DNA from 2 places in the Thalassospira marina genome. Region 1 is predicted to be linked to the other one. Evidence: predicted binding sites of a transcription regulator. Region 1 holds the regulator's gene; the other holds the start of a gene.
What was found. Region 1 encodes LexA, which represses DNA repair genes until DNA is damaged. Its sites were predicted from a motif close to ATGTTCTANTTTGGTTC; they were not measured.
Positions count from the first base shown of each region.

Region 2: a site for LexA is predicted at 11,733-11,749, ahead of CSC3H3_RS07985 (PA0069 family radical SAM protein). Genes of this name have one in related genera too.

Region 1 covers NZ_CP024199.1:2,198,743-2,214,586, reverse strand. Annotated here, with positions in the region: gene gltX (glutamate--tRNA ligase) at 1-10, opposite strand, end outside; gene CSC3H3_RS10130 (ComEC/Rec2 family competence protein) at 259-2,274, shown strand; gene lexA (transcriptional repressor LexA) at 2,293-3,006, opposite strand; gene moaC (cyclic pyranopterin monophosphate synthase MoaC) at 3,236-3,715, opposite strand; gene trpC (indole-3-glycerol phosphate synthase TrpC) at 3,790-4,587, opposite strand; gene trpD (anthranilate phosphoribosyltransferase) at 4,584-5,618, opposite strand; gene CSC3H3_RS10105 (anthranilate synthase component II) at 5,651-6,223, opposite strand; gene CSC3H3_RS10100 (divergent polysaccharide deacetylase family protein) at 6,455-7,633, shown strand; gene trpE (anthranilate synthase component I) at 7,734-9,230, opposite strand; gene CSC3H3_RS10090 (SurA N-terminal domain-containing protein) at 9,320-11,212, opposite strand; gene tpiA (triose-phosphate isomerase) at 11,540-12,298, shown strand; gene secG (preprotein translocase subunit SecG) at 12,695-13,045, shown strand; gene CSC3H3_RS10075 (CTP synthase) at 13,161-14,789, shown strand; gene kdsA (3-deoxy-8-phosphooctulonate synthase) at 14,821-15,678, shown strand; gene eno (phosphopyruvate hydratase) at 15,781-15,844, shown strand, end outside.
Region 2 covers NZ_CP024199.1:1,738,958-1,754,801, forward strand. Annotated here, with positions in the region: gene hisI (phosphoribosyl-AMP cyclohydrolase) at 1-117, opposite strand, end outside; gene CSC3H3_RS07925 (Fur family transcriptional regulator) at 248-724, shown strand; gene znuC (zinc ABC transporter ATP-binding protein ZnuC) at 705-1,553, shown strand; gene CSC3H3_RS07935 (iron chelate uptake ABC transporter family permease subunit) at 1,546-2,355, shown strand; gene metC (cystathionine beta-lyase) at 2,448-3,632, opposite strand; gene CSC3H3_RS07945 (threonine ammonia-lyase) at 3,882-4,835, shown strand; gene rpmF (50S ribosomal protein L32) at 5,078-5,257, opposite strand; gene CSC3H3_RS07955 (GNAT family N-acetyltransferase) at 5,299-5,961, opposite strand; gene CSC3H3_RS07960 (GNAT family N-acetyltransferase) at 5,958-6,599, opposite strand; gene CSC3H3_RS07965 (sulfurtransferase) at 6,777-7,634, opposite strand; gene CSC3H3_RS07970 (alanyl-tRNA editing protein) at 7,935-8,648, opposite strand; gene CSC3H3_RS07975 (nuclear transport factor 2 family protein) at 9,007-9,414, opposite strand; gene CSC3H3_RS25095 (helix-turn-helix domain-containing protein) at 9,530-10,327, shown strand; gene CSC3H3_RS07985 (PA0069 family radical SAM protein) at 10,458-11,666, opposite strand; gene rfbB (dTDP-glucose 4,6-dehydratase) at 11,850-12,902, shown strand; gene CSC3H3_RS07995 (LysE family translocator) at 13,280-13,918, shown strand; gene CSC3H3_RS24400 (hypothetical protein) at 14,307-14,462, opposite strand; gene CSC3H3_RS08005 (L-lactate permease) at 14,464-15,844, opposite strand, start outside.

The DNA.
Region 1 (15,844 bases):
CAACCGTCATTCGCTTTATCCATTTTTTCTGGATGTTGTCGCTTGTCGTTAAGACATTTGGCGTGCACGCTATATCATATTCGTAATGCTGTTGCACCACAGCGGATGATAGATAAAAGCCCGAGGCGCGCTATACCATTAAACATTCGTCGAATAAGATGGCAGCAAATTACTTTTTTTCAAGGTCTTAACGTTGTTTTTGAGCATGTTGCAACAGCGTTGGCCGATGACCGTGAAAAGTGGATTTTGTCATTTGCCATGTTCCTTGGGTTGGGTCAGGCGGTTTATTTTTCGCTCCTGGCGCAACCTTCGGACTATTTGTTGTTTTTTGCCCTGCTGCTGGCGGCAGCCGGGTTATGGCTGAGTCGTCATCATGTTATCGCGTTTTTCTGTTGCCTGATGTTCGCTGCCGCCATTCTGGGCGGTGTGGTTGTGCAGGCGCATCTTTACCGGCTACAGGGCCCAGTCCTGCTCAAACCGGTTTATGTCGAAGATTTGCAGGGCAAAATTCTTTCGGCTGAGCCACGGGATGGTCGCACCCGTTTGATTATGGAACCTGCCCATATTGATGGGCTGGATGATGAACAGGTGCCCGACAGGGTCAGGATATCTGTCCTGGGGGATGTTGTGGCACGTCCTGGTGATGGTTTTGCCGGTAAGGCAAAGCTGTTTCCCTTAAGTGTGCCGGAAACGCCAGGCGACCCGGATTTCGCCCGGAACCTCTATTTCGATGGCATTGGTGCCACGGGTTTCGCCCTTGGACAGAGTTTTCAGATCATCCCGGCCCATGATGCGACGTTGGGTGAGTATTTGTCTGGTCTGGTTGAAAATACACGATTGACGATTATGACGCAGATTAATGCCGGGCTGGAGCCGGTAAAGGCCGGTTTGACCAATGCCATCCTGGTCGGCGAGCGCGGCGGCGTGCCGCCGGATCTGGCAGAGGATTTGCGAAAATCAGGGCTGGCCCATTTGCTGGCAATATCCGGGCTGCATATGGGGCTGTTATGTGGCGTGGTGTTTTTTGTGGTCCGGTTTGGTTTGGCCTTGGTCCCATCCATTGCCTTACGGCACCCCATTAAAAAATGGGCAGCCGTTGCGGGCTTTGTCATTGGGGCATTGTATCTGCTGTTGTCAGGGGCGACGGTACCAACCCAGCGTGCCTTTGTGATGACTGCGATTGTTCTGTTTGCCGTTCTTATGGACCGGCGCGCCATTTCGCTTCGCCTGGTCGCGATTGCCGCCATTACGGTGATGGTGTTGCGGCCTGATGCCATTTTAGGGGCCAGCTTTCAGCTTTCTTTTGCTGCGGTCACCGTGCTGGTGGCGTTTTATCAGGGGCGTGGGGCGCTTTTAATCGCCGGGCAGCGTGATTTGCCGCTGTGGCAGCGGGCAGGGCGCTATCTTTTTGTTTTGCTGGTCACCGGGGTCATGGTGACGGCGGTAACAGCCCCTATTATCGGGTTTCATTTTGGGCGGATTTCGTTTTTGGGTGTGATTTCAAACCTGGTTGCGATTCCCCTGATGGCATTCTGGATTATGCCGTGTGTTGTCGCAGTGCTGGTTTTGCTGCCTTTTGGCCTGCAGGCTGCGGCCCTTGCCGTGCTTTCCCCCGGACTGGATATGTTGATTGGTTTGGCGCACTTTATAGCCGGGCAGGATTGGGGGCTTTGGCATATTGCGCAGCCATCGGCCTTGGCTGTTATTTGTGCTCTGCTGGCATTGTTATGGGTGCTGATCTGGCAGCGCCGCGTGCTATGGCCAATTGCAATTGTGCCAATGGGGGCCGCCGTCATTTTTGTCATTACGGCGAAAACGCCAGATCTGCTCATTGGCGGGGATCAAAAAGATTGGGCATTGGTAAGGGATGACAATGACGGGCTGACATTTAACAGCCGTGCCAGCAGCTTTCACCGCGATATCTGGAATGCACGTTTTGGCACAGGTTTTGATGCCAAAATCAGTGCCGATCAGCGTTGTGAATTTGAAAGGTGCTGGCTTAAAAAGAATGGAAAAGTAATTGTAATTTCAGAAAAAATTTCTGATCCATTTTATCTTTGTCGTCATGCCGACGTGATTGTGACCCTGAAACAGGATTTCCCGAAACATGTGCGCAAATCATGCACCCGATCACCGCTTGTGATTGATGATGATGTTTTGTGGTGGCAGGGTGGTGTTGCCGTTTATCTGGAAAACGGGCAGGCACCAGCGCATTATGAAACGGTACGGCAGACCAGCGGTAATTGGCCCTGGATTGTGATTGGCGGTCGCTGATCTGCCCGAAAGGTGTGGTTAATACTGGCGCAACAGGCCAATAAGCCGGCCCTGGATTTGAACACGTTCAGGCGGCAGGGCGCGGGTTTCGTAACGGGCATTGGCCGGTTCCAGCAACACCTGGCCCAGACCCCGCTTGATACGTTTCAGGGTTGCTTCGCTGTCATCGACAAGGGCAACAACAATGGTGCCGTCATTGGCATGTTCGCAACGCTGGATCAAAACCGTATCGCCATCAAGAATACCGGCTTCGATCATTGAATCGCCCGAAACCTCAAGCGCGTAATGTTCACCCGTGCCCAGAAGGGCCGCAGGCACCTGTACATGGGTGCTTTGGTCACGCAGGGCTTCAATTGGTGTACCTGCTGCAATCCGGCCATAAAGGGGCAGGGAAACGCTTTCCTGAATTTCGGAAAAGGCCGATGGCACCATGGCCGGACGATGGGTTGTTTTCCGCGCCGATGAAATGGGCGTGACCCGTGCGCTGCTGGGCGTTGCCGGTGCTTCATCCTCGTTATTGTCGGGAAGACGCAACACTTCAAGGGCGCGGGCCCGGTGCGCAAGGCGGCGAATGAAGCCGCGTTCTTCAAGGCCGGTAATCAGGCGATGGATGCCCGATTTGGATTTAAGGTTCAACGCTTCCTTCATTTCGTCGAATGAAGGTGAAATACCGTGATCGCGAAGGTGATTGTCGATATAGACCAGCAATTCATATTGCTTGCGCGTCAGCATGGCATTTTCCCAAACCCAAATAAGAACAAATCGAATACATTAATGTTCTACTTTGGTTCTGATCGTCGGTCAAGCGTCTTGCAAGGGGGAAGGACACCAAAAACGTGTCTGTTTTGCACCGAACACTGATCAGGCATGCGCATTGTTGGAATGCCGACAGGAATTTGATCAGCGCATTTCATGATGAATAAACGGCGTTTTGGGGCCAGGAAAATTGCCCGCAATTGTGTTAATCGGCAACGAAAGTGCCTGATTTTCCGCCTTCTTTATAAACGACGCGGATATCCGTAAGCTGCATGGTCTTATCAACGGCCTTGCACATGTCAAAAACTGTCAGCGCCGTAACCGATACTGCCGTCAGGGCTTCCATCTCTACCCCGGTTTTGCCCGATGTTTTGCAGGTAGCGGTGATTTCAACGGCTGGTTCGTTTTCAGCCAGCGTCAGCGTGACCGATACCGAGTCAAGAGGCAGGGGATGGCAAAGGGGAATCAGGTCCGAGGTGCGCTTTGCGCCCATAATGCCCGCCAGTTGCGAAATGGCCAGAACGTCACCTTTTTTATGACCATGGTTTGCAATCAGTTCTGCCGTGGCGGGTTGCATCATCACACGGCCTTTGGCCGTTGCGGTGCGCGTCGTTACGGCTTTGGCTGATACATCAACCATCACGGCGTTACCGCCTTCGTCAAAATGGGTCAGTTTGCTGGTCATTATCGCATCCGGTTTCGGCAGATCAGGGTAGATCAGATCAGGTCAAGAATCGTGGGGTCAGATCGCACAATCCGTCAGGCGGGTTTAGCCAACAGGGTGCGTGTTGCTGCCTCAACGTCATCCTGGCGCATCAGGCTTTCACCAATCAGGAAGCATTTTGCACCAACCTTGCCCATGCGTTCGAGATCGGCCGGGGTGAAAATGCCGCTTTCCGCGACCAGCAAACGATCATCGTCAACCATTGCTGCAAGCTGTTCGGTCGTTGTCAGTGAAACTTCCAAAGTCTTTAGATTTCGGTTGTTTATGCCGATCAGCTTTGATTTCAGTTTAAGCGCGCGCTCAAGTTCCGGTGCGTTATGCACCTCGACCAGAACATCCATACCCAGCTCATGGGCGAGGGATTCCAGCTCTGCTGCCTGACTGTCTTCAAGGGCGGCCATGATCAGTAAGATGCAGTCCGCACCAAGCGCGCGGGCTTCGGTCACCTGATAGGGGTCAATCATGAAATCCTTGCGCAATACTGGCAGGTCAACCGCGGCACGCGCCGCCACCAGATAGGAATCGTCACCCTGAAAATAGGGAATATCGGTAAGAACCGAAAGGCAGCTTGCCCCACCAGCCTGGTAGGCCTGTGCCAGTGCAGGCGGGTTGAAATCAGCCCGGATCAGTCCCTTTGATGGCGATGCCTTTTTGATTTCGGCAATCAGCCCATAGCGGCCAGCGGCAATTGATTTTTCAAGTGACGCGATAAAACCACGCGGAGCAGACTGCGCTGCCGCCGCAGCAGAAAGCTCTGCCAGCGATTTACGGGCTTTGCAGGCGCTGACATGATCGCGTTTGTCGTTGCAGATTTTTTCAAGAACGTCGCTCATGCCGCGTTTCCTTCATTCGAGATTACCACCAACTGTTCGAGTGTTTTGGCAGCACTACCATTGTCAATCGCGGTTTCGCACCGGCCAATACCATCGGCAATATCTTTGGCAACCCCGGTTACCACAAGGGCGGCGGCAGCATTAAGCAGAACAATATCGCGATAGGCGCTTTTTTTGCCAGCCAGCAATTCCTGGATCGCCGTGGCGTTGGTGTGCGCATCGCCGCCTTTCAGTTCATCAATCGTGGACAGGGCGATACCGTAATCCTGCGGATTGATTTCAAAGGTGGTGACGGAACCATCCTTGACCTCAGCGACGAAGGTCGGGCCGGTAACGGAAATTTCGTCAAGGCCGCTATCGCCATGCACAACCCATGCATGCTGGGACCCAAGCCGGTTAAGCACATGGGCAATCGGTTCGACCCAGTCTTTGGCGAAAACGCCAATCACCTGGCGTTTGGTTTTTGCCGGGTTGGCAAGCGGGCCAAGCAGGTTGAAAATGGTGCGTGTGCCCATTTCCACACGCGTCGGCATAACGTGACGCACGGCCGAATGATGGCGCGGGGCCATCATGAAACACAGATTGATCTGCTTTAGCGACTTTTCCAGAAGCGACATATCGGCATCAAGATTGACGCCAAGGGCCGCCAAAACATCGGCCGAGCCGGATTTGGAAGATGCCGCCCGGTTACCATGCTTGGCAACTTTTGCGCCACAGGCAGCCGCAACAATTGCGGCGGCTGTCGAGATATTATAGGTGCCGCTGCCATCACCACCGGTGCCGCATGTATCAACGGCATCGGGGGCGGCTGTAACGCCCGTGGCCTTTGCCCGCATGACACGGGCGGCCCCTGTGATTTCATCAATGGTTTCACCGCGCAGGCGCAGCGCCATCAAAAATGCCCCCATCTGTGACGGGGTTGCCTGACCGGACATCAAAACATCAAATGCCTGTTCGGCTTCCTGTTCGTTCAGGGTTGCACCAGTGGCAACTTTGGCCAGTGTCGGCTTGAGATCATGTTCCGTGGACATGGAATGTTCCCTTTATTTTGGCTCCGGACACTTCAGGCGGCGGAGAAATCGATAAAATTTTTCAAAAGATCGTGGCCGTGTTCCGACGCAATGCTTTCGGGGTGGAACTGCACACCATGTATTTCATGGGTACGATGACGTAGCCCCATAATTAGCCCGTCATTGCTGTGCGCGGTGATTTCTAGGCAATCGGGCAGGGTGGCGCGGTCCACCACCAGTGAATGATACCGGGTTGCGGTCACCGGGTTGGGCAGGCCTTTGAAAACGCTTTTGCCTTCATGGATCATGGCGTCGGTTTTACCATGCATGCAGTGCGGCGCACGGACAACGTCGCTGCCAAATGCCGCGCCGATCGCCTGATGGCCCAGGCACACGCCCAAAAGCTTTACCTTGCCAGCCGCCGCCTTGATCAAATCAACGCAGATACCAGCCTGGTCCGGGTCGCAGGGGCCCGGCGAAATGACGATTCCTTCGGGCTTCATTGCCAGCGCGTCATCGACGCTGATTTCGTCGTTGCGGACAACTTTGACCTCGGGCCCAAGTTCACGTAAAAAATGCCACAAATTAAATGTGAAGCTGTCATAATTATCGATGAGCAGATACATCGCTGTCCCGAGGCCTTCTGTGTTTTAGACCGGGCGAGAATAAACGGCCTTGCCGCTACGTCAAGCGATAGCGGTAGTGATTTTCGGGCTTTAACAGGCTGCTAACCAGAGATCGGCTAAGAATGCGCTGCCAGATATCGTTTGGCGAAGGATCTGTCTTTTATCGGCGCAGGACTAATTTGCATTTTCAAGGGCATCAAGACCCAAATTTTCATGGATTGGAGATACGGCGTGGCACGGCGCTCAACACCGGCAAAAAAGAAAAAGACCGCACCACGCGGTAAAACGAACGCGCGCAAAAAAACAGGCAAAAAGCCCGGTGGTTTTCGACGGCTGATGCTTGGTGCAGCCCTGGTTGCAGGCGCGGCGTCGGCCCTGATTGCCGCAGGCAGCATGCTGGAGCTTGACCGCGCGGCGCATGAAGCCGTGAGCAACCTTGCAAAAAATTCGCCCGAACCGGATTCAAGCACGAAACCGGTGGCAAAACAGCCGAAAATGGATTTTTCCAAGGGATATGATGCGCCAAATCGCCCTGGTTATATGGTGGAGCGCACGCCTGAGGATATGACCAATCCCGAGGGTGAAAGAGAAAATATCCCTGAACCGAGGGTAAACCCTGCGCCCCAGCCTCATGTCACGCCTGCGCCGTTACCTAAAAACGATTTGCCTGCCGAAAAACAGTTGGCCTGGCAAAAATTTGCAACCCACGTGCCTGATACCGGTAACGCACCTGTCATAGCCATTGTGATTGATGATGCCGGGATTGATAAACCGCGTACCGAACGGGCAGCAGAATTACCCGGGCCCATTACCATTTCGTACCTGCCATATGCGACGCACCTTGCTGAACAGGTGGCAACAGCGCGCAAACGCGGGCATGAAATTATGCTCCATATGCCCATGGAGCCGACATCAACAGTCGTGGACCCTGGGCCGCATGCGCTTTTGACCAGTTATGACAAGGTTGCGATCCTGAATGAAATGACATGGATGCTGGATCGATTCTCCGGCTATGTCGGGATTAACAACCATATGGGTAGCAAATTTACGTCCGATCCCGAACGGATGGCTGTTGTAATGCAGGTGATGAAGGCAAGGGGCCTTATGTTCCTTGATTCGCGAACCAGTGCCAAATCGGTTGGATATCAGGAAGCGCAAAAATTCAGCGTTCCGGCAATTGAACGCGATGTGTTTATTGATGATGCTGATGATGCCGCCAAAATCAGCGAAATGCTGGACCGCGTTGAACATGTTGCCAGCAAGCGGGGCTATGCCGTGGCGATTGGCCATCCGCGTGATTTGACGCTTGCTGCACTGAATAAATGGATACCCAAAATGCAGGCCGCAGGGTTCATTTTTGTACCGGCGACCGACATCATCCGCCGTAATGGTGTGAAGGTGACCGGCTGATTATCTGTATACCAAGCGCACCAAAGTAAAAAAACGGCTGCCCGGTTTCGGGCGGGCAGCCGTTTTTTATTTGCGCAAACTGAAACGTTAGCGGTAAGCGTCAGGCAAAGCGATGTGCTTCGCGGCATGCTGCCATCAGGGCACCGGCCTTGTTACGGCATTCCTGATGTTCCATATCGGGTTTGCTATCAACAACGATGCCTGCACCAGCCTGAATGTGGATCATCTCATCCTTGATGACTGCGGTACGCAGCGCAATGCAGGTATCCATCGATCCGTCGGCGGAAATATAACCAATACAGCCGGCATAAATGCCGCGACGTACCGGTTCGAGCTCATCGATGATTTCCATGGCACGGACCTTCGGTGCGCCAGAAACGGTGCCAGCCGGGAAACCAGCCTTTAGCGCATCCATCGCATCATATTGCGGGTCAATCTGGCCCACTACATTTGAAACGATATGCATCACATGCGAATAATATTCGATGGTTTCACGGTCGGTCACACGTACCGTACCAGGTTGCGAGACGCGACCAACATCATTGCGCCCCAGATCCAGCAGCATCAGATGTTCGGACCGTTCCTTGGGATCATCAAGCAGGTCCTGGGCGAGGAATTTATCCTCTTCGGAAGTTTTGCCGCGCTTGCGGGTGCCAGCGATGGGGCGAATGGTCACTTCGTCATCACGCAACCGCACCAGAATTTCCGGGCTGGCACCAACAACCTGAAAACCGCCAATATTAAGATAGAACATGAAAGGCGAGGGGTTGATGCGCCGTAATGCCCGGTAAAAGGCAAAAGGCGGCAGGCGATAGGGCAGTGAATAACGCTGCGACAGAACGACCTGGAAGATATCGCCAGCGCGAATATATTCTTTCGCGCGTTCAACCATCTCGTGATACCCGGCTTCATCTACGCTGACTTCGGGTTCCGGCAAATCCTGCGGAACGGTGCGCGAACGCCGGTCAATAAACAGGTTGCGCTGGAAATGCTGAACAACATCATTTAGGCGTGCGCAGGCAAGGTCATAGGCTGCCTGGGCGTCAATTCCGGCTTCCGGGCGGACGGGCGTTACCACCGTTACCGTATCGGCGATGGTGTCAAAGCTTGCCGTCACTGTCGGGCGGATGAAAATGCCATCAGGCACATTCAGGTTGTCCGGGTTGTCATCGGGCAGCTTTTCCATCAGGCGGACGGTGTCATAACCCATATAGCCGACCAGGCCTGCACTCATGGGCGGCAAATGGTCGGGCAGGTCAATGTGGCTTTCCGCGATCAGGGCTTTCAGGGCATCTAGCGGTTTTTGATCCTGTACGGAAAAATCATCAGCATCGGCCATGACGCGACGGTTGATTTCCGCCCGGTCGCCAAAGCACCGCCAGATCAGATCGGGTTTAAAGCCGATAAAGGAATAGCGCCCACGGCTGGCGCCACCTTCAACCGATTCCAGAAGGTAGGTGTTGGGCAAACCTTCGGCCAGTTTAAGGAACGCGGAAACAGGCGTGTCGAGATCGGCTGTCAGCGAGGTGTAAACAACCTGCGCGATACCGGCCTTGTGGTTGCGGGCGAATGTTTCAAAATCCGGTTTGATATCCATAACGGCAATCCGATCAAAACCAAATAAAAGGCTACTGGAATGAAAAAAGGGCGATCCGCTGCCGGATCGCCCCGTTTGGTCTGGTTGGTTTAGTTCGCGGTGTTCTGGGCGTAAAGACCGTTGATCACACCGTTATTAAGGCTGACCGAAATGTCATCACGCAGATAATCCAGATACTGCGAAACGATATCCTGATCGAGGCTGTCCTGCAGTTCGGAAACGATGGGGTCATCCTTGCCAAGGTCTGCGGCCGAACCTTTGACATCGTCAAGTACGACAACGGCGACGCCATTGGCACCAACAACCGATTTGGCCTTGCCTTTTTCAAGCTCGAAAAGGGCACCGGCAATGGCGGGGCTGGCATCGGCCGAAAGACCGCGTCCATCGCGCTTGGTATCGCCGGTTTCGTCAATGCTGTTGTCCAGCTCGGTGGCGATGGCTTCGATTTTTGCACTGCCATCATTGATGCGTGCTGCAAGCGCATCCGCCTTTTCCGACAGAAGGCGCTGTTTTTCTTCGGCCTTCCATGCAGTGATTACCTGGTCACGAACATCTTCAAACGGCTGTACGGCCGACGGGGTGACTTTGGTAACGCTGACAACGTAGCGGTCGCCATTCTGCGTTTCTTCCAGGAAGCTTTCATCGCCTTCATTCAGCTCGTAAATCTTGGCGTTGATTTCCTGGCTGTCACGAATGTCATGGCCCAGATCCTGGCCTTTTTTAATGTCGGTCAGGGTGAAAAGTTCAGCATGAACCTTGTCTGCCGCATCCTTCAGCGAGGTACCTGCACCCAGTTCATCGTCAAGCTGGGCTGCGATATCGAAAATCTGGTCTTCGGCCTTTTGGCGTTTTACACCGTTTTCGACCTGCTCGCGTACTTCATCCAGGCTTTGTTCATGTGCCGGGGTAATCGAGGTTACGCGCATGATATGCCAGCCAAGGGCAGTTTCAACCGGCTGGGAATATCCGTCTTCCGACAGGGAAAATACGGTGTCGCGCAGGTCAGGCAGCATGTTGTCTTTGGTGAACTCACCCAGTTTGACAACAGATTCCTTCATGCCGGCTTCTTCCGTGGCAACAGCCATGAAATCCTTGCCGCTTTCCAGTGCCTTATAGGCTTCGGTGGCACTTTCCTTGTCGTTCGGTGCAAACAGCATCTGTTCGACAGCGCGTTTTTCCGGGGTCTGGAATTCGCCAATGCGCTGGTTGTAGGCATCAAGGACTTCTGCGTCAGTGACGTCCATGGTCTTGGCCAGGCTGTCAACGGTCAGAAGGGCCAGGGTCGCATTGCGGGTTTCCGGCGCGGTGAACTGGCTGCTGTGTTCATCATGGAATTTTTTCAGAACGTCATCAGCGGGCGTTGCGATCGGGTCGATATCATCGTCACCCAGGGTCACGAAACGGCCATTGCGGTCTTCATTGCGGTAGGCCGCAATGGTTTTAACCAGCGGCGAGGGCGGCGTGCTGGCGGCACCCAGGCTGCCGACAACCTGCTGGCTCATCAGGTCGCTGCGCATGCCTTCGATGAATTCCGGCTCGCTATAACCGTTTTGATACAGAATCTGCAGGAACTTCTGGCGGTCGAACTGGCCGGTGGTGTCGTTCTTGAAGCTCTGATTGTTGAAAATGTTATCGCGGACTTTGTCATCGCTAATGCCGATGCCGATGTCCTTTGCATTTTCTTCAAGCAGTTTCTGCGAAACCAAGCCCTGAACGGTGTTGTTCAGAAGGCCCATCTGAATGGCTTGCTGCTGGTCAAAGCTCGGCCCGAATACGCGACGCATTTTGTCGATATTGCGCTTGAAAGCACGGTCAAGTTCGACAGGACTGATAGACTGGCTGCCAACTTCGGCGACTTCGCGGGAATTGCCAAGGCTTAGCATCGAGGCCTTGAGCCCCCATGCGACAAAGCTGATCGCGATGATGCCAAACAGAATTTTGGCAAAGATGGATTGAGAAAATGTGCGAATGCCAGAAAGCATATTCCGTAGCCTAACAATTCGTTGCGTCGGACCGGCGCCAGTTGGCCGGCAACTTTTTTTGCCAAAACGGTACCGGAAACCGGTGAAAACCGTGCGGATCGGTGGCGCATCTTAATGGGAGGAGGATAGGGCGGCAACACCCGATTGCATAAGCCGTTTGAATTGCTGTTGCAAGAGGGTTCGAGCAGGCTTTTCCCGCATGCGCTGGCGTGCTAGAACGCGGGCAGGAAACGTTTTTATAATCAGTCGGCCCTGATACCTGATTTGGTGGTTCAGTCCCACTTTGCCCGATCACCAGGTATCACCCATCAAAGAAGGAAGGTTTCAATGTCAGATCGTCGTCCCCTTATTGCCGGTAACTGGAAAATGAATTGTCTGCGTGCCGATGGCCTGGCCCTTGCCAGTGGCCTGGCTGCAAAGTTGACGGGCGCATCTGACAAACCGGCCTGCGATATTTTGTTGTGCCCACCGGCAACGCTGCTGGCTGATGTTGTCGGTGTTTTGGGCCATTGCGATATTCATGCCGGCGGCCAGGATTGTCATGCGGTTAAAAGCGGCGCTCATACTGGCGATATTGCGGCATCAATGCTGGCGGATATTGGCGCCAGCCACGTTATCCTTGGCCATTCCGAACGCCGCGCTGACCATGGTGAAAGTTCCACCGTTATCCGCCAGAAAACCATTGCTGCCCATGATGCAGGTTTGACAGCCGTTGTCTGTGTGGGTGAAACCGAACAGGAACGCGACCTTGGCGCTGCCATTGCCGTTGTTTGCGGCCAGATGGATGTTTCCCTGCCGGAAGGGGCAAGTGCGGAAAACACGGTTATTGCCTATGAACCGGTGTGGGCAATTGGCACTGGCCGCACGGCTGCTGTTGCCGATGTTGAAGAAATGCACGCTGCCATCCGCCGTAAACTCAAAGAACGTTTCGCCGATGCCGAAGGCTTCCGCATTCTTTATGGCGGTTCGGTCAAGCCGTCCAATGCGGCAGAGATTCTGGCGGTTGAGAATGTTGATGGCGCACTTGTTGGTGGGGCCAGCCTTAAGGTCGAGGATTTCTGGGGTATTATTGCCGCCTGCGAATAAGCAGTTTTGTGATTGCAAAGCGCCTAATGGGCGACACCATATATAAGGTGTCGCCTGATTTGTTTGTGCTGGCCTTTTGTCGGGGCTTTGCGAAAAAGTAACAGATGCCATCAAGGCACTGTTGCAATTTGGGGCGTGATCAGCGAAGATAAGTTCCCGGCGCGAGGGATTGTTCCTTGCTTCAGGCCGGGAATCCTCCCGAACAATTTAATGATGATTAGGGTCCTGCCTTGTGCGGGATGCTGGTTATTTTAACCGGTTGGCAATTTATGGTTTGAAACCTGCCAAATACATACTAGCCAACCGTTTCAAAACGCGTTAAACACGCATCAAATTTTGCCCGGTCAGGCAGCAATTTGCTGGCCGCCGGATTTACAAGTCAAGAGTTTTGAGGCCATGCAGACTGTCATTCTGGTTATCCACCTGCTTCTTGCGATCGGCTTGATTGCCGTAATTCTGGTTCAGCGCAGTGAAGGCGGAGGACTTGGTATTGGCGGCGGCAATAGCGGCGGCGGTAACTTTGGTGTCATGAGCTCGCGCAGTGCCGCGAACCTTCTGACCCGGACGACCGCAATTCTGGCTGCGGCCTTCATGATCACAAGCCTCGGCCTGGCGCTATTGACCAATACCCGTACCGCACCGACATCCATTCTGGATCAGGTGCCCGCACCGGCCGCAACTTCCGATATGGAAAAGACGGCCCCGGCGCCTGCACAGGATAGCGGACCGGCAGCGCCGACACGCTAATAGCTAAATACCGATATCAGAGGCGGCAAAATTGCCGCCTCAATTTTTGAATTGTTTGCTCCCCGGTTTGCAATATGCGTAACCGTGGCTTTGTGCTTTGAGATGAGGCATGGATATGACCCGTTATATTTTCATTACTGGTGGCGTGGTTTCTTCGCTGGGCAAGGGCCTGGCTTCTGCTGCATTGGGTGCTTCGCTTCAGGCGCGTGGCTTTACCGTCCGTTTGCGCAAGCTTGATCCGTATATCAACGTCGATCCGGGCACCATGAGCCCCTATCAGCATGGCGAAGTTTATGTCACCGAAGACGGTGCCGAGACGGACCTTGATCTGGGCCACTATGAACGTTTTACCGGCGTATCATCGCGTCGTTCCGACAACGTGACCACGGGTCGCATCTATTCGTCGGTTATCGCACGTGAACGTCGCGGCGACTATCTGGGCGGGACTGTTCAGGTCATTCCGCACATCACCGATGCCATCAAGGAATTCGTCCAGAGCGACGCGACCGAAGATTTCGTTCTTGTGGAAATCGGCGGTACGGTTGGCGATATTGAAAGCCTGCCGTTCCTGGAAGCCATTCGTCAGATGGGCAATGAACTGGGCGATGGTCGCACCATGTTCCTGCATCTGACCCTGGTGCCTTACATTCCGTCGGCTGGTGAATTGAAAACCAAACCGACCCAGCATTCCGTCAAGGAACTGCAGTCGCTTGGTATTCAGCCTGATGTGCTGCTGTGCCGTTGTGATCGCGAAATTCCGGTAAATGAACGCCGCAAGATTGCGCGTTTCTGTAACGTCCGTGAAGCATCGGTTATTCCGGCCTATGACGTTGACAACATTTATCAGGTTCCGATCAGCTATCATAAGTACGGCCTTGATAACGAAGTTCTGCATCATTTCGGCCTGCAGGCGCAGGACCCGGATATGGGGCCGTGGGAAAATATCTGCGATATCGTTCGTAACCCGGAAGGTGAGGTTACCATTGGTATTGTTGGTAAATACATCCAGCTTCCCGATGCCTACAAATCCCTGACCGAAGCGCTGACCCATGGCGGTATTGCCAACAAGGTTCGCGTCAAGATCGAATGGATTGCATCTGACGATCTGGAAAAAGACGAAAACGTTAGTGAACGTCTAAGCAAGCTTGACGCCATCATGGTGCCGGGCGGCTTTGGCGAACGCGGTGCCGAAGGCAAAATTGCCGCTGCCCGTTATGCCCGTGAAAACAAGGTGCCGTATTTCGGTATCTGCTTTGGCATGCAGATGGCGGTTCTGGAAGCTGCCCGTAATCTGGCTGGCATTACCAATGCATCCTCGTCCGAATTCGGTCCGACCGAAGTGCCGCTTGTTGGCCTGATGACCGAATGGTCAAAAGATGGTGGCCGCGTTGAACGCCGCAGCGGCGAAGACGACCTTGGTGGCACCATGCGTCTTGGCAATTACGAGTGCAAACTGGTTGCCGGTACCCATGCCCGCAAGATTTACGGTTCGGAAACGGTTCTGGAACGTCACCGTCACCGGTATGAAGTCAATATCAACTTCCTTGAGCAGCTTGAACAGAAGGGCCTGAAATTCTCTGGACTGTCACCGGATGGCCGTTTGCCGGAAATTGTGGAATATCCGGATCATCCGTGGTTCATTGGTGTGCAGTTCCACCCGGAACTCCGGTCACGTCCGTTGGATCCGCATCCGCTGTTCGTGTCCTATATCAAGGCCGCCAAAGAACGCAGCCGTCTGGTCTGATTGAACCAGCCAAACGTCCAAGGATGTTGAAATGACCACGATTAAAACCGTTAAAGTCGGCAATATCGAATTTGCAAATGACAAACCCTTTGCCTTGCTGGCAGGGCCTTGCGCAATTGAAAGCCGCCAGCATGCGCTGGAAATGGCAACCGCGCTTAAGGAACTGACTGCTGCCATGGGCATCGGGCTGGTTTATAAAAGCTCGTTTGACAAGGCGAACCGTACCAGCAACAAATCCAAGCGTGGCGTGGGTTTAAGCGAGGGAATTGATATTCTTGGCGAAGTCAAGGATGTCACCGGTTTGCCGATCGTAACCGACATTCACCTGCCGGATCAGTGTGAAGCCGTTGCGCGCGTTGCCGATATTTTGCAGATTCCGGCATTCCTGTGCCGCCAAACCGATCTTCTGGTGGCGGCAGCCGCCACCGGCAAGGCGATCAATGTCAAGAAGGGGCAGTTCCTGGCCCCGTGGGACATGGCCAATGTCGCCAATAAAATTGCCGAAGCCGGCAATGAAAACATCATGCTTTGTGATCGTGGTACCAGCTTTGGCTATAACACGCTGGTAACCGATTTCCGCGGACTTCCCACCATGGCCCAACAGGGCTATCCGATTGTGTTTGACGCAACCCATTCTGTCCAGCAACCCGGCGGGCAGGGTGGTACAACAGGCGGACAGCGCGAATTCGCACCTGTTCTTGCACGCGCTGCTGTTTCTGTTGGTGTCGCGGCTTTGTTCATCGAAACCCACGACAATCCCGACGCCGCCATCAGCGACGGACCCAATCAAATTCCCCTTGGCAAGCTTCCCGAAGTTCTCTCGGTTCTGAAGGAATTCGATGCCGTCGCGAAGGCCAATCCGGTTCGTCTGGATATGTTCGACGCGTGATATAAGGTGCCGCCATATTTGTGGCGGCATTTTTTTTATGCTGTAACCGACGCGGCCCAGTATGGGGCCGTTCAACATGTCAGTAAGGAGAATTGTTTCGTCATGACCGCTATCATTGATATCCGCGGGCGCGAAATTCTGGACAGCCGGGGCAACCCGACGGTCG
Region 2 (15,844 bases), 460 kb from region 1:
GTTCATCCATGCCATCATCAGAACTTCGCCGCTGTCATGCTGCTGGGCAATGGCCGGGATCAGTCCCTGTTCGTTGAATTTCAAACGGTCGGCGATTGCGGCAAAATTATTGCTCATGGCTGCGGGCTCCGGTCGTACGGCGTGGTGAAATTGTCTGTTGGCTCTTGACGAAATGATATAATATAACACTTGGGTAAAAGCGATCCCCAATCGCGACATAATGCACACAAGTCACCAGGAACACGCAATGACGGACCTTTTCCCTAAAAAGGGGCATGATCACGGTCGCTGTATTGATAGCGCCCTTCGGCAGGCAGAAGACGTTGCCGAAGCCAACAATGCCCGCTTTACCGACATGCGTCGCCGCGTTTTCACCCTGATCTGGCAGTCGCACAAGGCCATTACCGCCTATGAATTGCTCGATTCCCTGCAGGCTGAAGGGGTGCGTGCCCAGCCGCCCACGGTTTACCGGGCGCTGGAATTTCTGGTGGGTTTGGGGCTGATCCACCGTATTGAATCGCTCAATGCGTATTTTGGCTGCGATATGCCGCATCACGAACATCTGGGGCAGTATTTTATCTGCCGCAATTGCGGGCGGGTTGCCGAGGCCGTCAATGATGATATGAGCGATGCCGTCCGTGCCGCTGCCAGCGCCGTTGGTTTCCGTATCGAGGCCACCACAATTGAAATCAAGGGATTATGCCATGACTGCGCCACTCATTGAGGGGCAGGATCTGACGCTTTCCTTTGGCGGGGAAGCGGTGCTAGATCATGTCAGTCTGGCGATTTTCGCAGGCGAGATCATGACCCTGATCGGCCCGAACGGCGCGGGGAAATCCACGCTGGTCAAGGCGCTGTTGGGGTTGCAGGCCGTTGAAGGCGGCCGTGTCACGCGCAAGCCCGGCCTGCGCGTGGGTTATGTACCGCAAAAGCTGGCCATTGATCGTGTGCTGCCCATGACGGTGAAGCGGTTTTTGAACCTGACACATCATGCATCACTGTCAGACCGCGTCGATGCCTTAAAACAGGTTGGTGCCAGCCATGTGCTGAACAGCCAGATCGGCGATCTTTCCGGCGGGGAAACCCAGCGTGTGATGCTGGCGCGTGCCCTTTTGCGCAAACCTGATTTACTGGTGCTTGATGAACCAACGCAGGGCGTTGACGTTGCCGGGCAGGCAGACCTTTACCGTCTGATTGAAACCATCCGCAAGGAACAGGGGTGTGCGGTTCTGATGATTTCGCATGATCTGCATCTGGTGATGGCGAAAACCGACAAGGTTGTCTGTTTTAACCGCCATGTCTGTTGTTCCGGCCTGCCCGAAACCGTGCGCCAGCACCCGGAATATCGGTCGCTGTTTGGCTATCGTGCGGCGGATGCCATTGGTATTTACCACCACGAACATGACCATGAACATGATTTGTCGGGGCAGGTTGTTGGTGGTTGCGGCCATGATCACAGCCATGACCATAACCACGATCATGGACACGACCATAGCCATTCACATCATCACGACCATGATGCATCGCGCGCAAAGGAGCATTTGAATGGATAGTTTCCTGCTTCGCGCGGTAACAGGTGGTGTGTTGCTGGCACTGGTTTGTGGGCCGTTTGGCACCTTTATTGTCTGGCGGCGCATGGCCTTTTTTGGCGATACGCTGGCCCATTCGGCCCTGCTGGGGGTTGCTGTGGGCCTGTTATTTGGCATTGATGTGCGCTTTGGCATGATCATGACCTGCCTGATGGCAGCCTTGTTGCTGGCCCTTGGTCAACGGCAAAGCAAACTGGGCAGTGATACGGTTTTGGGTATGCTGGCCCATTCAACCCTTGCCCTTGGTATGGTGGCGCTGGCTTTTGTTCAGGGCGTTGCGGTCGATATTATGGCCTATCTGTTTGGCGATATCCTGGCGATCAACACCACCGACCTTTGGTTGCTGGGCCTTGGCGGCGGGGCGGCGGTTGCAGCCCTGGTTGCCATGTGGCGGTCTTTGCTGGCATTAACCGTTTCCCCCGAAATTGCCGCCGCTGAAGGTGTGCCGGTCGAACGTTTGCGCCTTGTTTTTATGCTGCTGATGGCGCTGGTCATTGGCATTGCGATTAAAATTGTTGGTGTATTGCTGATCACGGCACTTTTGATTGTGCCCGCAGCCAGTGCACGGTTTTTTTCGCGCACGCCTGAACAAATGGCCATTGGTGCCGCCCTGTTCGGCGTGGCGGCGGTTCTGGCCGGCATTACCCTGTCCTGGCATATCGATAGTCCGGCAGGGCCCAGCATCGTTATTTCGGCGGCTGGCCTGTTTTTGGTCAGTAGTGCTATTGCTCCGTTATTGCGTCGCCTGGTGCGGTTATCGGCCTGATTTTGTAAAAACCGTTTCTGGTGATGCGGTAAAATAAAAACGGCGCGGGATGCTATTTCCCGCGCCGTTCTTTTTGCCGTCGTGATTTTGGATCAGGCCGATTTCAGGCGTTCAAATCCGGCTGCCAGATCGGCGATCAGATCGTCGGTATCTTCAAGCCCGACATGAATACGGACCAGCTGGCCGGGGTCGTTCCATGTGGTGGCAGTGCGGATATTTTTCGGGTCGGACGGCAAAAGCAGGCTTTCAAACCCGCCCCAGCTAAAGCCCATGCCAAACAGGTCCATATGGTCCACCATTTTGGCAAGCTGCGGGCGTTCCACCGGGTGCAGGACAAAGGAAAACAGGCCGCTGGCACCAATAAAATCGCGCTTCCAGATCGCATGTCCCGGATCATCCGGCAGGCCCGGATGCAACACCCGGCTGACTTCGGGGCGACCCTGTAGCCATTTGGCAATGGCAAGGCCCGATTCATGATGCTGGCGCAGGCGCACATTAAGCGTACGAAGGCCGCGCTGCGCCAGATAACAGTCATCCGGGCCAATGGAATCGCCCGAAAGAATGACCTGCTTTTTGCAGGTAATAAAATCTTCTTCGGTGGCGGCGGTGATGGTGCCCATCATCACATCGGAATGGCCGACGATATATTTGGTCCCGGCCTGGATCGATACATCCACACCCAGTTCAAACGGGCGGCAAAGGGTTGGTGCCGCCCAGGTGTTATCAAGCAGGACCTTGGCATTTTTCGCATGTGCCGCCTTGGCAATCGCGGGAATATCCTGCATTTCAAAGGTCAGCGAACCAGGGCTTTCGCACCAGACGACAGTGGTATTATCACGGATCAGCGCGCTGATATCGCCACCAATGGTCGGGTCGTAATATTCAACCTCGACGCCGAATTTTTTCAAAAACGTATTGGCAAGGTTACGGGTCGGGTAATAGGTGCTGTCCGTGATCAGCACATGGTCACCCGGTTTGACAAAGGCCAGAATCGAATTGGTAATCGCCGCAACGCCCGATGAAACGCACAGCGTGCCATAACCGCCTTCAAGCTCGGCTACGGCTTCTTCCAGAAGATAGCGGGTCGGCGTGCCATGACGGCCATAAAAATCGCTGCCATGCGGGAAGGGTGATGCCTTGTCCAGGGCTTCAAGGTTTTCAAACAGGATGGTTGATGCATGCAAAACCGGCGGGTTGACCACACCGTGATATTCGCGGGATCGGCGCCCGGCATGAACCAGCCGTGTCGAGGATTTGAAATCTTTGTTAGCCGACATTAAGCATTTCTCCTTGCCGCGCGGGTGCGGCTCATGTGTCATTTTGCTGGGTCAAGACAAAGCATCTCGGCACCGTTGGATCAAGGCTTTTTACTGGAATTTGATGTGGATAGGGTGCGGGCGCTGGGTTTGTCGCCGGTTGGTCCGTTCAAGCCGTGCGTTGCGGGCATTTCTTGCTATTGTCATTGCAGTGCGGCGATGAAAGGTTAAATGATGTAAAAATCTGGCATCTTGGATAAGGGAGGTTTCGTGATTCAGCTTCAGGACTTTCGGACAGCGCGCCGTCTGATTTCGCCCCATATGCGGGTGACGCCGGTTTTTGCCATTGGCAAACCTGATTTTGGTGCCGGCATCCATCAGGGTGCAAATGTGCCTGAACTGTATTTGAAACTGGAAAACCTTCAGGTGTCCGGCTCTTTCAAGGCGCGCGGCGCGATGAATGCCGCCCTTAACCTGGATGATGATGTGCGCCAGAAGGGCCTTGTTACCGCATCGGGCGGTAATCATGGCATGGGAGTTATCAATGCCGCCCGGGTGCTGGGCGTGCCGGTCAAAATCTTTTTGCCCACCAATACGCCCAAGCCCAAGGTGGCAAAGTTGCGCAAATCGGGTGTTGATGTTGCCCTGGTTGGTGCTGTCTGGGACGAAGCCAACCATGCCGCCATGGCCCATGCCCGCGAAACTGGCATGGCCTATATCCACCCCTTTGCTGATCCCAATGTCATTGCCGGGCAGGGCACCATCGCGCTGGAGCTTCTTGAACAGCAGGCAGACCTCGATACTCTGGTGATTGCGGTTGGCGGTGGCGGGCTTATTTCCGGTGTGGCAAGTGCTGCACGCATGATCCGTCCGGGCATACGCATTGTCGGGGTGGAACCCATGGGCGCACCAACCCTGTTTGAAAGCCTGAAGAAAAACGAAGTCGTCGCCCTGCCTGCCGTCAATACGGCGGCAACCAGCCTGGCCCCGCGTCAGTCATCGGCGCTGAATGTTGATTTGATCGGTAAAAATGTCGATCGCATCGTTCTGGTATCTGACGATGAAATGCGCAATGCCGCAGGCTGGATGTGGCGCGAACTTGGCCTGTCGGTCGAACTCTCCGCCGCTGCGGGCATGGCTGCTGTCATGCAAAACCGCCTGGGCGAGGGGGATATGGGCAAAACCGGCATTATCGTGTGTGGCACCGGTACAGACGGGCAATAACACCTGTTTCATCAGTACGGGGTTAATCACCGTATTGCGCGTTCAAATGTATTTACGGCCTGCATGGACATGCGGGCCGTTATTTTTTGTTCAGCGATATTGTCTGGCGCGCAACAAAAAAGGACGAAACCTTGCGGTCTCGTCCTTTTTTAAACCAGCCGTAGCCCAAACGGGATACGCGGAAAACAGCGTCGCAAACCGCGAAGCATTCACCCGGGAAAGCAAAAGCCTTCCCGCGTAAATTACATCTTCGGTTCGATGACCTGACGACCACGGTACATACCGGTCTTCAGGTCAACGTGGTGCGGGCGATGCAGTTCGCCGGTTTCTTTGTCTTCGCGGTACGAGCCCGCGGCGAGCTTGTGATGTGAGCGACGCATGCCCTGACGGGACTTGGTCACTTTACTTTTTGGCACTGCCATGGGTCATAATCCTCTGGCTTGGGTAAACTCAGGCGCGCTTGTTACCTTGCGCGGTCGGGAAAGTCAACGATCAAAGTATCCGAATTGTCAAATTCGTTATCTTTTTGCGCTTTTACTGTGCCCGTCTTGTTCGCCAGGGTTACGCTGGCGGGAATAAGCCCCGTATCACGCGGATCATCGATAATCTCTGTTTGCTGGTCATATACCGTAAAGCCGGCCCGTTGATAAGCCCCTAATGCGGATGGATGGTCCATCGAGCAGGTATTTACCGTCAGGCGGCGCGGCGAGAAGCTCCAGGCGGTGTCAACCGCCCAGTTTAGCAGGTATTTGCCATATCCCTTGCCAATAAAATCGGGGATCAGCCCCATATAGGAAAGGTCAATAGTGCGTTCATCTTCCAGCAGGATCAGGCTGAGTTCGGCATAACCAGCCGGAACCCCGCCAACATAAAGCACATAAACATGGTTTTCGAGGCTGGAGAGAATCGGTTCCAGCTCGTTATCTTTCAAACCACGCCGATACCACCACAGCCAGGGTTCACCGACCGTATTATAAAGGTAACGGTAAAACGAAATGGTCGGGTTTTCCGCCCGAACAATGGCAACCTTTCCCGGTGGTACAATCGCTGGCGGGCGATCGGGCTGGTGCGTCATTTCCAGATAGGTAATGGTGACGTCCAGTTTTCCCGGTTTTTTCGCAGTCATGAAGATAACCTTTTTTCATAATACCGGTCATCATCCCCATGGGATGACCGGACCGGCGCGGTTGTCAGGCGATAGCCCTGACGGCGATAGAATTTGGCCGCACGCGCGGTTGCCGCATGCACCCTGCATTTGGGCAGGCCAACATGGCTAAGTATGTTTTCCGCCATTTCCAGCATCACGGCCCCGTGGCCCTGACCACGTAGCGATTTCGCCACCGCCAGATAATGCACCCAGCCGCTTTTGCCATCATGCCCCACCATGACGGTGGCAATGATCGGGCGTTTTGCTGCCCGCCTTGCAATCAGAACGGACCCGCGACCCGATTCATAACAGTTCTGCAAATCTTCTTTTGCCGTGCTGCTTTCTTCAATCAGTTCGCCATCATACCACAATTTGATCACGGCGTCGCAATCCGCCCCGTTTTTTAGCGACAGGCGCTCAATCACAAGGTCCGGCTCGGCGGTGACAAAGGGGGTGTTATCTGCTGCCGCGCCATCCTGCCTGTCCAAGCGCGCATCTGGCGCTGTATCGCCCGTTTCCTGCATTTCAGCCTCAGCCGCCTCGCGCTTTGTTGCGGTCGCTGCGTGGGCCGTTGGCGGCATCGGAACGGGTTTGTCATGGATGGTATGTTCAGGCATGGGCAGGGCCGGTTTTGTGGGCGTTTGGATATGGGTAACAATGTGGTGTGACGGGCAAGGTGTTGCCGATCATTATGCATAAAAACGGCCCCGCCGGGCAGGCTGCATTTTTACTGCCTGTATCGGGCAGGAAGGCAGCAGCGCCGGGGCGGGGCCGTGTTTTCATGCGGGCGTCCTTTATCGTTCGCCAGATGCACGCGGGCTATCGGGGCGTGATGCCCATTCCGCCCAGGACCCGTCATAAACGGCAGCATGTTTTTTACCGGCAATATAGGCACCCATTGCCAGCACACAGGCCGTTACACCCGAACCGCAGCTTGCGACCATCGGTTTATCGAGATTGACACCGGCATCATGGAAAATACCGCGAATTTCATCGCCTTCCTTAAAGGTGCCGTCGCTGTTTAACAGTTTTTCAAACGGGACGTTATAGGCACCGGGAATACGACCGGCCGCACCCCAGATTTCCTTGCCTGTACCGGCATAACGTTCTGCCGAACGGGCATCGACCAGTTGTTCGCGCCCGGTATCGATATTTGCCAGAACCTGGTCATATTCGCGCAGCAAAAAGCTGTTGGCGCGTGCGGTAAAATGGCGTTCGCGCGGCGGTGTTGGCGCGTCGGTAACCGGGTTGCCTTCGGCTTCCCATTTCGGCAGGCCGCCATCGAGCACAACTACATCATTGTGCCCGAAATGGCGCAGCATCCACCATGCCCGGCAGGCGGCCGATGCCACACCCGTCTGGGCATAAACCACAATGCGTACACCATCACCCAGGCCCAGCTTGCGGACCTTTGCCGAAAATTTAATGGCATCGGGCATCATGTGGGGCAAAGGCGCGCTGTCATCAGCGGCAATATCGTCAATATCGAAAAATACGGCCCCGGGAATATGCTTTTGATTAAACAGGGCGCGCGCGTCCTTGTCGCTGCCCGGCATATACCAGCTGGCGTCAATTACCCTGACGTCAGGGGCATCCAGATGCTCCGCCAGCCACTGGGTGGAAACCAGCGCGTCGGATTTGGGTTCGGTCATTGTCAAGCTCCGGTTTGCAATGGTGGGTATTGCATGTCCCCGGTCGTTTCCGAAGATCATTGTTTTTAAAAACGGCTGTGCCCGGCATGGGCCGGGATCTATTACCACGAAAGAAAATCACGTCCAGTCCGCCTCAATGCAGGCGCGGCAAAATTGCAGGAAGATTTCCATCTTTCAACAATTTGCTGCGCCATTGTGAACCTGTTTTGGTCCGCGTTGCGTGCAGGGTTAATTTCCGTTTCGCTTCATAAATCCCGGGTTGTCATCGCCGGGCGGTTTTCACGGGTAATTCTGAAAACTTTATGCCTGTTCGTCAAAAACAATATTGATTCTACGGTTCTGGCGGCCTTTCTTTTCTATTTTTGAAACGCGCACCCGGCCAATTTCCGATGTATTGCGCACATGGGTCCCACCGCAGGGCTGGTAATCAATGCCTTCAATCGTCACGGTGCGAACCATGCCGCCATCCATTGGTGGTTGCACCGACATGGTGCGCACCAGCTCGGGGTTTGCCTTTAATTCATCAACCGTGATCACCCCGTCATAAACCTTGGCATTGCGCGCCAGACGTTCATTTAACTGTTCGGTCAGCTCGTCCTTGTCGGGGCTGCCTTCCATGTCAAAATCAAGCCGCGCCTTGTGGCTGGCAATATTGCCGCCGGTAACGCCGCCATCCACGATCGAACATAAAACATGCAGGCAGGTATGAAATCGCATGTGGCGATAACGTGTATCCCAATCCAGCGCGGCATTCACCTTGCTGCCAATTGCCGGCAGGTCGTGGCCCTCGGCAATGATGTGAACCGGCTTGCCCGATTCGCGGTCTTTCACCGTAATGGCAACGGGTAATTCCGTTCCATCTTCCAGTGTTAATGTACCGCTATCACCGGTCTGCCCGCCGCTGGTGGCATAAAAAACCGTCTGATCAAGAATAACACCATTCTCGACATGGTCAGTTACGGTCGCCACACAGCTTTGTTGATAGGCATCCTGGCGAAACAACAATTCGGTCATTGAAAACTCCCTTTGATCCGGCAGCAGGTGGGGCGTGCCGGTTTATTGGTTGCATTGGCCCCCATCGTGGAGCGCCCTTGTTGCGACTGTCGAGTACAAAATTGCTGTTTTCTGCATCGTGCCAACATCGGCGTTAAAACGGCCATTTCCCGCACGCGGCCATATGGGGTGTTACACCCGATATAGTCCTTGCGAACGGGAAATGATTTCAGAAAGTTGCGCTTATGATCGGTAGCGATCCAAACCGGCCGCTGGCTGCTTGCTTTGCAGGCAGGTGCACTTGTGCCTGAAAATTCCGCTGCGTAACCCTGCGGTATCGCCCTGGTGTTGCTTGGGCCGTGCCTGCACCGAATGGGGCTTATTCCGGCACGTCAATCCGTGATCCAAGGTCGCGGTCTTCATCTTTGCCATCCAGCAGATGTGTCAGTTCCTCGATCCGGGAAATGCGGCCATCGCGAAGGGTGTAAAATGCAATCACCTTTACGCGGATATGGTCCCCGTTTTTCTTTTCGGCGCGCACAATGTGAATGTCGGCAATGGTATCATCCTGCGCGATGATTTTCTCAAAACTGACCTCGGCACGGATCAGGGCATTTCGCAGGGTTGCGGCATGTTGCAGGAACCCGTCCAAATCCAGTGTTTCACCATCAACAATCTGGATGTAATCGCGGGTGAAAAACGATGCGAGATTTTCGGTGGGAATGGCCGGGTTTGTCAGGCTGGCAAACAGGTCGTGAAGAATGTTTTCTGCGTCTCGCTGGTTCATTTTGCTTTCTCCTTGCAGGCAAAGGCCCAATGCATTTGCCGTTAAGGTGAAAATAGCGTTATAAGTTTGGCGCTTCTCACGCATTAGTGCCAATAAATAACGTTTTAAGGCCATCATGCCGGATTACCTGATTGATCCCTCGTTTCTAAATGCTTCCGGTGATGCTGCGTCGATCCGGGTGGTGTTGCGGCGCAGCCCGCTTGCTCGCGAAACAGCCCTGCATTCCCATGCTTTCGGGCAGTTGATTGGCCCGTTAAAGGGATCAGCCCGGATCGAAACGGATGCCGGTATCTGGGTGGTTCCGGCCATTCATGCGGCCTGGGTGCCACCCCATCATGACCATGCCCTGCAATCCAACGGTCCGTTTCAGGGATGGAGCATCTATGTCCCGCCGGTCCTGTGTGCCAACCTGCCGCAAAGCCCGCTAACGCTGCAGGGCAATGCGTTGCTGGATGCTGCAATTCAGCGGGCATCGCACTGGCAAAACGGGCCGGAAACACCGGCACAGCATCGCCTGGCGCAGGTTATTCTTGATGAAATCGCAACAGCGCAGCCCGTTGGCCTGAATTTACCCGCCCCGCAGGATGCACGCCTGCAACGTATTGCCCGGCAGCTTGCCGCTGATCTGGCCGATCATCGCGGCATGGCGGAATGGGCCAATTGGGCCGGTATCGCACCGCGTACGCTCAGCCGCCGGTTTGTGGCTGAAACCGGCTTTACCTTCCGGGACTGGCGGCAACGTGCCCGCCTGCTTGCGGCCCTTGAAATGCTGGCATCGGGCAGGGCGGTTACCACCGTCGCGCTTGATTTGGGTTATGAAAATATCAGTGCCTTTATCACTGCATTCAAAAAAACGTTCGGCACAACACCCGGCCAGTATCTGGCATACGGTTCTGAGAATCCGGCTATCTGATTAGTCCGGACATCACTGCGAAAACAGTGTACGGCGCAGTCTTTTGCGTTTCTGTCATACAGTTGGGGTTTTGCGCGCTGGAACGGGGCAGTCGCGGCCATTCGTCTGGTACCATCCATTACCTCATGGTTTAAAACAGGGACAGTTGCCCATCCACGCCCGGCCGCATGAAACCGCTGCTATCAAGGTTGATGGTGCGGCCTGTTAAATTGTGTTTACGCCGGGCAAGGTCAAACCGTTTGGCGATCAGATCGGCAATGGGGCCGGTTCCGCGCATGCGGTTGCCAAAGCTGGCATCGTAAATCTTGCCATCGCGCATTTGCCGCACCAGCGACATTACTTTGTCGCGCCGGTCCGGGTAATGGTTTTGCAGCCATTCATCAAACAGATCGGCGATTTCCAGTGGCAGGCGCAACACAATATGCCCGACCGATTGCGCTCCGGCCTGTTTGCAGGCTGCGACCAGATTTTCAATTTCGCTGTCATTCAAACCGGGAATTACGGGCGCACATAATGCGGTCACCGGAATGCCGGCATCGGCCAGTTTGCGAATGGCATCAAGCCTGCGATGTGGTGCACTGGCACGCGGTTCCAAAAGGTTCGATAGCCGGTGATCAAGGGATGTTACCGATACCGCAACCGACGCCCGGTTTTGCCGGGCCATCGGGGCAATCAGGTCAATGTCACGGCAGACCAGTGCTGACTTGGTAATGATCGAAAAGGGATGCCGGCAATCGGCCAGAACCTCGATCAGTTTGCGGGTCAGTTTTTTGTCGCGTTCCACCGGCTGGTAAGGATCGGTTGCTGTGCCGATCACAATGGGGGCGGGCATATAAGCCTTGGCCGCCAGTTGTTTGCGCAAAAGGGCAGGGGCATCGGGCTTCCAGAACAGCTTTGTTTCAAAATCCAGCCCCGGTGACAGCCCCAGATAGGCATGTGTGGGCCGGGCAAAACAGTAAATACAGCCGTGTTCACAGCCACGATAGGGGTTGATAGACCGGTCAAATGGCACATCGGGGCTTTGATTGCGGGTTATTACGCTGCGTGCGCCATCAATGCCCAATGTTGTTTTCAGGCGCGGGGCATCGAAGCCATAATCATCACCACCGCCATCATTATCGGGATTTCTGGCATTGGTGGCATTTTGGGCATTGTTGTTTTCCGGTTGCACCAGCCAGCCATCATCCCAGGCATGATGGGAAAATTTTTCAAACCGGCCATTGGCATTGGATACCGCCCCACGGCCCTTTTGCGCACGGGCAGGAAGCAGGCTTTCATCCTGCGCAGTGGCTGCATTTGCGGTTCTGGGCGATTTGGGGTTGGCAAGGGGGCTGGGCATGGTCCGCATCCTCCGCATCCCGTGGGTCCAATGGCAAAGGGGTTTTATTGTTTAAATGCCAATATAGAACAAAATAAGAACATTGCAATTGTAAAACCCTTTTCCCGCCTTTTGCGGGCCATGATTTGATGGTCCCATCGCCTGTGTTTTATGGTCCGGTATTTTTATGGAACGGGGATATTCATGCGTGTGATTGTGACTGGCGGTGCCGGTTTTATCGGCTCGGCCCTGTGCCGGTATCTGGTGGGTGAATGTGGCTGGCAGGTCCTTAATATCGACAAGCTGACCTATGCGGCAGACCAGCGGTCGCTGGCCTCTATCGAAGGGGCACCGGGATATCGTTTCATGCAGGCCGATATCGCCGATGGCGATAAAATCAGCCATATCCTTGATGATTACCAACCCGATGCCGTCATGCATCTTGCCGCCGAAAGCCATGTTGACCGTTCCATCGACGGGCCGGGTGATTTTATCCAAACCAATATTGTTGGCACTTATCGCCTGCTTGATGCCGCCCTTCATTATTGGCGAAATCTGCCAGAAGACCGGCAAAAAACCTTCCGGTTCCATCATGTTTCGACTGACGAGGTCTATGGCTCCCTTGGTGCGGAAGGGCTGTTTACCGAAAGTACGGCCTATCAGCCTAATTCGCCCTATTCGGCCAGCAAGGCATCGTCGGACCATCTGGTGCGCGCATGGCACCATACCTATGGTTTGCCGGTGGTGGTGTCGAACTGTTCCAACAATTACGGGCCGTACCAGTTTCCGGAAAAATTCATTCCGCTGATGATTTTAAATGCCATGGCAGGCCGCAAATTGCCGGTTTATGGCGATGGGCAAAATATCCGCGACTGGCTGCATGTGAATGACCATGTCGCGGCCTTGCGCCTTGTTTTGCAGCATGGCACTGTGGGCGAAACCTATAATGTTGGCGGGCGGAACGAGGCGCGTAATATTGATATTGTCCACCAAATCATAAACCACGTGCGCGACCTTTCCCCGCATCGCACCCTGCCACCCGATGATGAATTGATTGAATTTGTCGCCGATCGCCCCGGCCATGACCGGCGCTATGCCATTGATGCCACCAAACTTGAAAACAGGCTGGGCTGGCAGGCGCAATACAGCCTTGAAACCGGCCTGCGCGATACGGTCGCGTGGTATCTGAACCATTCAGGCTGGTGGCAGCCGATTCTGGATCGCAAATATCAGGGCCAGCGTCTGGGCGTCGCCTGATCACGTCATGGTAATTGGCTGGGTGGCTAAGGGGCTAAGTGGCTAAGTGGCTAAGTGGCTAAGTGGCTATCAGAGGATTTTAATTCCGGCTCGACCTGCCTGCTTGGCGTGGTGATATCACGATTACTGGGTATTCAGGTGCAAGCATGTATCGGTTTTAAAAATGTTCGGCTAATCTGGCTTCATTCTGGGTAACTGCCATCAGCCGTTTCCATGCCTGCGCCCCTGGTTTCGTTATGTTCGGGTCTTTTATGCATGTGCCTGCCTTGTGCTTTGGGCACGCATGTAATCGCTGTGAACCTTGCCAGCGGGGCGAAAAGTGCTGTTAACGCGCTGTAGCACCATTACCCGGTAATTTCTTGCGATAGGGTGTGGTTATGGTTTTGGAATGGTCGCAGATACTGACATTTACGCTGGTTACGTCGCTTTTGGTGATGTCGCCCGGCCCCAATGGGGTGCTGGTTGCTAAAACGGTGCCGACATCGGGCCGTGCGGCGGGTTTTGCCAATATTGCCGGGTTCATTACTGCATTTTACGTGCATGGCACGCTGTCAATTCTGGGTATTTCGGTCATTCTGGTGCAATCGGCACAGGCATTTCTTGTTGTGAAAATGCTGGGGGCTGCCTATTTGTGCTGGGTCGGGATCAAGGCATTGCGCGATTCCTGGCGTGGAGTGCAAAGCATGGCCGAAACATCCCCGGCACGCCGCAAACGCACCCTTGCCAAAGCCTATGGCGAAGGCCTGTTGACCAATGTGTTGAATCCTAAGGTATCGATCTTTTATCTGGCGGCGTTTCCGCAATTTGTCCCGGTTGGCGAGGGTTCCATTACGGCGGCTTTCACGCTGGTTTGCGTCCATGCCATGATCAATGCGGTCTGGTTTACCGCAATGGTCCTGCTGCTTTCCCGTCTGACGGGGGCCGTTCGCAATGGCCGTTTTCAGCGTATCCTCAAGGCTGTCACCGGCAGCGTATTCATTGCTTTTGGCATCAAGCTGGCAACATTCCGTCCGTAATTAACGGCGTGAAATTCGGGCTTTTAAATAAGGCAGGGCAGGCGCGGCATCACCGCAAACGGCCCTGCCTTTATTTTTGCCTGAATATCGTGGTGATGCGTGTGGTGGTTCCGGTCAATTGCAATCGCCGTTTTCGCGATGGGGCGGCGCGATCACGATCCGGCATAAATGTTATCGCCATTTACATGGGGCGGGCCGATTTGTCCGGCGCGCATCCTGTAACGCGCTGATCGCAGTTGATTTCTATATATGTAGTTATATTTCAAATATAGAAATTTAAGTTCGCCTACTGGTAAAGCGACTGTCGCAGACATCCATCCACAACCATTCCCAGCCGTCGCTGATTAGGGGCGAGAGGCTGCTTTTGGTCGCGGGATTGTTTTTTGGTCTATTTGCGAAGTGCGATCAGGGCCATGACCAGCACAAACACCGCAAACAGGATATCGGCCAGCAAATCGTTGCGGCCCATCGCCAGAAAGGATGCAACCGGCAGGATCAGCGAGGACAGAACCAGAAAGACCGGGTTAAACAGGATCTTTTTCATCTTACTGGCCCCCCAGCATCATCGAAATCAGCAATATGCCCAGCGCCCAGACCCCACATAACAGGGTTAGGATGACCCCGGTTTTCAGCACTACCGAAAGCACTGGGCCTTCTTTGCCCGAAAGCCCGACGGTGGAGCAACCCACCATGATTTTCGATGGGGCCAGCATGCTGCCAAGCGATGCACCTGTGGCCTGTGCCGCCAGGATCAGCGCGGTGGAAAGGCCGGAAAGTTCGGCAGTGTGGCGCTGGAACATGCCAAACACCACGTTGGAATTGTTGGTACTACCGGTCATAAAGGCGCCAAGGGCACCAATGGCCGGGGCAACCACGGGATAGGCGATGGCAAAGGCGCCGGAAAACAGCTTTGAGCCGCCTTCAGCCAGCGCATAGGTCATGCCGGCATGATCCATCATCAGGGCCAGGCCGATTACCGGGACCATGCCAATGCTGGTGGGAAGGCCGCTTTTAAGGGTGCGCTGCATGATGCGTTTGCCAATGCCATCGGCATAACGCCCGCGCAGCTTGAAAAAGGTAAAGCTGATAATGGCGGTATAAAGCAAAAGCGCACCGGGATGGCCGAAAATGGCAATCGCCTTGGCCTTTTGTGCCGCAATTTCCCAGCCCTGACTGGTTTGCATGGCCGGGAAGGAAAGGGTGAGCTCGATCCCCGATAAAAACCGTTCGACCGGGGCAACAAAGGTTGCCAGACCAACAATCACCATGAAAACCAGATAAGGGGTCAAACCCTCGATCAGGGGCATGTGTTGTGCGTCATCACCATTGGGTTCGGCAATGTCATCGGGGTGAGGTTTCCAGAACCGGGTGACGACAATGGAAACGGCAAGGCCGGAAATCCCGGCAGTTAAACCGCCCAGCGTCCAGACACCGTAATTTGCCATCAGATACTGCACAACGCCCATCACCCCGGCAATAATCACCAGCGGCACGATGCGGCGGCGGATGGTGCGAAACCCGCCATCCAGCCACAAAACAGCCGCGCCGCAGGTAAAACCCGAAAGGCCCAGCAGAATGGCCGAATAATGCGTAAGTTCGCTTCCGGGGATGCCGGTAACACCGATCAGGGCTTCAAACGAAGTGGCCATATTGCCAAACAGCACCGACCAGCTATGCCCTATCATTGGGGCAGAAACGGCCAGAACCGGCGAAAATCCCATGCCCAGCAGCAAAGGCGCAATCACCGCAATTGGTACGCCAAACCCGGCAACACCCTGCAGGAAAGTGGCAAAAACATACCCCAAAATCAGCAATTGCAACGGGCGGTCATCGGTCAGCTTGCGAATGGCGGCACCGATGGTTTTGATCGCCCCGGCTTCCTCGGCGGCGAAATAAAGGATCAGCGCGGCCCAGACGATATAAAGA